2 regions of the Arthrobacter sp. MOO21 genome follow, and region 2 is predicted to be linked to the other one. Evidence: predicted binding sites of a transcription regulator. Region 2 holds the regulator's gene; the other holds the start of a gene.

Region 1 (2,459 bases), 730 kb from region 2:
CAGCGGCGAGTGCCGCAACGGTGGTCAGAGGGGCCGGGGTCAGCTGCTGGACGGCCAAGGCTGCTGCGGCGCAGAAGAGCAATGCCGCGGCGAGGCGCCTGTTCCGGTTCAGCCAGGCGGCGAAGCGGACTGGCAGGCGCCCGTTCCGGGAGCGCGAGCGGCCGGAAGGACGCGGGTTGCCCGTAAGGCGGGAATTGACGCGACGGGCGCGGAACGGATGAGCAGACATGCGCCCACGCTAGCGCCGGGCGAAATATGCGCGACAGGTCGAACACCGGCTATGTGGACAATACTCCGTGTCAGGGCCGGGCACGGCTCACAGCACGATGCCGCCAATGCAAAAGGCCGCCATGCAAAACGCCGCCATGCAAAACGCCGCCCGCGCAATGGCGCGGGCGGCCAGCCAGGAGCGGGGTGCTCCCATTGGTCCGCGAGGCAACTGGGGGCGAGGCAGTGAGCCGGGAAAGCAAGTGAGCCGGCAAACAACCGGTGGGGAAACAAACGGTGCCGAAAAGAACTGCTCACGAACGACGGCGGCCCGGCGCTCGACCGCGCCCTGGCCGCCGTCGGTATGGCGGAGTGGGCTAGCTTGCTGCAGCCGCCGGGGCAGGGGCGGGCGTTGCCGCCGGAGCTGCCGGAGCCGCCGCAGGGGCGGGGGAGACGGAACTCCCCTTCGAGTCGCGGGAGTCGGTGCGGTAGAAGCCCGAGCCCTTGAAGACGACGCCAACGCTGTTGAACTTCTTGCGCAGCGTCCCGCTGCATTCAGGGCATGAAGTCAGGCTGCTGTCCGAGAACGACTGGACGATGTCGAAGGCGTGGCCGCAATCCTTGCAGGCGTAAGCATATGTTGGCACTGGTGCTCCTCCTCTTGGGCAAACGAGAGGTCCCGTGCTGCCACTTGGTGAACCATTAGCAGTCGCAGGGCCTGAGTGCCAATTCTAGCATCCTCCGTGTCCGGGAGGGTCCTGGGCCGGACGCGGCTCAGGAGCCCCCGTTCAAGCGGCGGAGCCCGGATGGGAGGAGGACTGCCGGGACCGGCCGGTCAAATTCTTCCGCGGGAATCATGCCCGCAGGCAGCAGTTCCTCGTCGTAGATCACGGCGGCCAGCGGAATGTCCTTCCCTGCCGTGGCGAGGTGCCCCAGGAATTTGTCGTAGTATCCGCCGCCCTGGCCGATCCTGTTGCCTGCGAGGTCCACCGCCGTCGCCGGAATGAAGAGCGCCTTGGCCTCCCCGGCCACGTCAGGCCCATACCGGGGGCCGTCCGGTTCCAGGATGGGCGCGTACTTGCTGCGTGAGTAGCCCACCTCCGGCGTCCAGAACACCCAGCTCAATTCCCGGCCCGGTTCGCACACTGGAAGGAGGACCTTGTGGCCGCTGCGGTGCAGGGCGGCGATCAACGGCAGGGTGGGAGGCTCCTTGCCCACGCCGAGGTAGACGCACACGGTGGCGGGACGCCCGCCGGTCACAGACCCTGCCCATCCTTCGCCGTGCAGTGCCAGCCCCGCGCCCGCGGACTCGAGTTGCCCCGGGGTTAAGGTGGCCCGGCGCCGCCTGTGTGCGGCACGGATGCCGTCCTTGATGGTGTTCGACTCCTGAAGCATGGTGTCCTTCCTGCTGTGCCCGCCGCGCTTACGGCTTCCGGCGCGCTGCCGCGGGCCTGCCAGGGCTTTTGATGGTTACGGAAATACTTGACGCTGACGTTAGATTAGTCCGGTGACTACCAGTAACCCGAGGGTCCGCAAAGCCGTCATCCCTGCAGCCGGCCTGGGTACCCGGTTCCTGCCCGCCACCAAGGCCATGCCGAAGGAAATGCTTCCTGTCGTTGACAAGCCTGCCATCCAGTATGTGGTGGAGGAAGCCGTCAACGTTGGCCTCAACGACGTCCTGATGATTACCGGCCGCAACAAACGCGCGCTCGAAGACCATTTTGACCGTGTGCCGTCGCTTGAATCGATGCTGGCGGAGAAGGGTGACACCGCGAAGCTGGAAGCCATCCAGGCGGCCAGCAAGCTGGGCGATATCCACTATGTCCGGCAGGGTGACCCCCTGGGCCTGGGCCACGCCGTCCTCAGGGCCAAGCAGCATGTGGGGGAGGAGGCCTTCGCCGTCCTGCTCGGTGACGACCTCATCGACCCCCGGGACGAACTCCTCAGCACGATGATCGATGTCCAGGCCAGGACCGGAGGTTCCGTCGTCGCACTGATCGAAGTGGAACCTTCACAGATCAGTGCCTACGGCTGCGCGGACATTGAGGAGTTCGACGGCGAAGGCTACGTCCGCGTGAACCGGCTGGTGGAGAAGCCCTCCCCGGAGGAAGCGCCGTCCAACCTGGCCCTGATCGGGCGTTACGTGCTGCACCCCGCTGTGTTCAATGTCCTCGAAAAAACGGAACCGGGACGCGGCGGCGAAATCCAGCTCACTGATGCCTTGCAGGAACTGGCGTCCGGCGAGGGGGAGG
Region 2 (2,459 bases):
GCCGTCCTGCCTGCGGGCACGCCCGCAGCGGCCCGCGGCGCCGGAGGCATCAGCCGGATGGCCTGGCCGTCCAGGAGGAACCCGAAGCCCAGCCGGAAGGAACGGGACTTGCCGCGCCGGTCCTCCAACGCCACCACGTGCATGCCGCCAGACTTCTCCACGCGGGTCACGGCACCCACCCAGCCCGACTGGACGTCCTCGAGCACCATCCCGCGTTCAACAGGAACTTCGGGCAGCTCCGCGCGGACCGGCGCGGACATGTCCCGGGGGGCCCAGTTCTGGTAATCCATGGATGTGATCCGCCTAGCGCTAGGTAGTGAGCACCGGAATTTCGCCCGGAGCGGTACCAATGCTAACAACGCGCGGCGGCATAATAGACTGTTAGCACTGAGGCATGTCGAGTGCTAAACCCTTGTTGGTGGCAGCATGCAGGCGGGGCGGAGGCCCCGGACCATGGATGGAGGTGGAGAGTGAGCGAGCCACGCAAACTGGAAGTACTGCGGGCCATCGTGGAGGATTACGTCCACTCCCGCGAGCCGGTCGGTTCCAAGGCCCTGGTGGAGCGGCATCATCTTGGGGTCTCCAGCGCCACCATCCGCAACGACATGGCGGCCCTGGAGGATGAGGGCCTGATTACGGCGCCGCATACCAGCGCCGGCCGCATCCCCACCGACAAGGGCTACCGGCTGTTCGTGGACCAGATTTCGGCGGTCAAGCCACTCTCCGCCGCGGAGCGCCGCGCCATCCAGTCACTGCTTGAGGGGTCTGACGACCTCGACGACGTGCTGGACCGCACCGTCCGTCTGCTTGCACAGCTCACCAACCAGGTGGCCGTAGTCCAGTACCCCCACCTGAGCAGGGCCCTGGTCCGCCACATCGAATTCGTCCTGCTTGCCCCGCGCAAGGTCCTCGTGGTCCTGATCGCCAACAGCGGCAAAGTGGAGCAACGGGTCATCGACGTCGGACAGGACCTTGGCGACGACGTGCTGGCGGCCCTGCGCACGCGTTTCCTCGGGGCCCTGGCCGGCACACCGCTGAGCCAGCTCAGCCAGGCGCTTCCCGCCGTCGTCGCCGCTGCCGCCCCGTCCCAGCGGCAGGCGGCCCACGCGCTGGCCCATGGCCTTGAGGCGTTGGCGCAAAGCAGCCGGGAGGACCGGATGGTGATGGCCGGGACCGCCAACCTCGCCAGGTCCAACGTGGACTTCCCGCTCAGCATCGGCCCGGTGCTTGAGGCGCTGGAGGAGCAGGTGGTGATGCTGCGGCTGCTGAGCGAGATGGCCCAGGACCACCGTGGTGTGGCCGTCAGCATCGGGAGGGAAAACCCGTATGACGGGCTCGCCGAGGCCTCCGTTGTGGCCACCGGCTACGGGCCGGACAGTGCCGCAAAAGTAGGGATCCTCGGCCCCACAAGGATGGACTATCCCACCACCATGGCCGCGGTGAGGGCCGTGGCGCGTTACCTTTCCAGGATTCTGGGGCCCTGACCCCGTCATGTCGGCCGCTGGTTGTTGCGGTGGCCGGCTAAGGCCGGGCAGCCCCAGTACATGCAGTACAACAAGGAAGAGATACGAACTTTGAGCAGCCACTATGACGTCCTAGGAGTCTCGCCGGAGGCGACGGGAGAAGAGATCAAGAAGGCCTACCGCAAGCTGGCCCGCACCCTTCACCCGGACGTAAACCCCGGTGCGGACGCTGCGGAGCGCTTTAAGGCAGTAACTCACGCCTATGAGGTCCTCTCCGACCCCCAGAAGCGCCGTGTCTACGACACCACGGGCAACGAGAACGGGACGGACAATGGATTCGGCGGAGCCGGCTACGCGGGCCAGGGCTTTGCCTTCCAGGATATCTTCGACACCTTCTTCGGTGCCGGCGGCACGTCCGGCCCGGCATCCCGTGTACGCCGCGGCCAGGACGCCCTGATCAGTGTCCGCATCGACCTGCGGGACGCGGTGTTCGGCGTCAACAAGAAGCTTGAAGTGGATACCGCGGTTGTCTGTCCCACCTGCGACGGATCCTGCTGCCGCCCCGGAACTCAGCCGGAGCGCTGCGACATCTGCGGCGGCAGTGGCCAGGTGCAGCGGGCAGTCCGCTCCATCCTGGGCCAGGTCATGACGGCAGCGCCCTGCGGTACCTGCGAAGGATTCGGCACGGTCATCAAGGACCCGTGCAACGAATGCAGCGGCCAGGGCCGCATCCGCAGCCGCCGTTCGCTGACCATCAAGGTTCCCGCCGGCGTGGCCACCGGAACCCGCATCCAGCTCGCCGGGCAGGGTGAAGCGGGCCCTGCCGGCGGTCCCGCCGGTGACCTCTACGTGGAAATCCGCGTCAATAACGACGCCACCTACGTCAGGGAAGGCGACGACCTGCACGCCACCTTGCATATCCCCATGACGGCCGCGGCCCTGGGCACGGACGTCAGCCTGGAAACGTTCGACGGCACCCAGGAGATCGACGTCAAG

The links. Region 2 encodes HrcA, which represses chaperone genes, less so after heat shock. Its sites were predicted from a motif close to TTNGCACTCGNNNNNNNCGAGTGCNAA; they were not measured.
Region 1: AC2JAJ_RS14235 (FmdB family zinc ribbon protein) is a predicted target of HrcA. The motif match lies at 910-936, and genes of this name have one in related genera.

The regions. Positions count from the first base shown of each region.
Region 1 is NZ_CM170671.2:3,061,085-3,063,543, forward strand. Features, by position in the region: gene cpaB (Flp pilus assembly protein CpaB) at 1-229, opposite strand, end outside; gene AC2JAJ_RS14235 (FmdB family zinc ribbon protein) at 585-854, opposite strand; gene AC2JAJ_RS14240 (5-formyltetrahydrofolate cyclo-ligase) at 982-1,602, opposite strand; gene galU (UTP--glucose-1-phosphate uridylyltransferase GalU) at 1,715-2,459, shown strand, end outside.
Region 2 is NZ_CM170671.2:3,793,377-3,795,835, forward strand. Features, by position in the region: gene AC2JAJ_RS17660 (DUF3097 domain-containing protein) at 1-290, opposite strand, end outside; gene hrcA (heat-inducible transcriptional repressor HrcA) at 471-1,484, shown strand; gene dnaJ (molecular chaperone DnaJ) at 1,575-2,459, shown strand, end outside.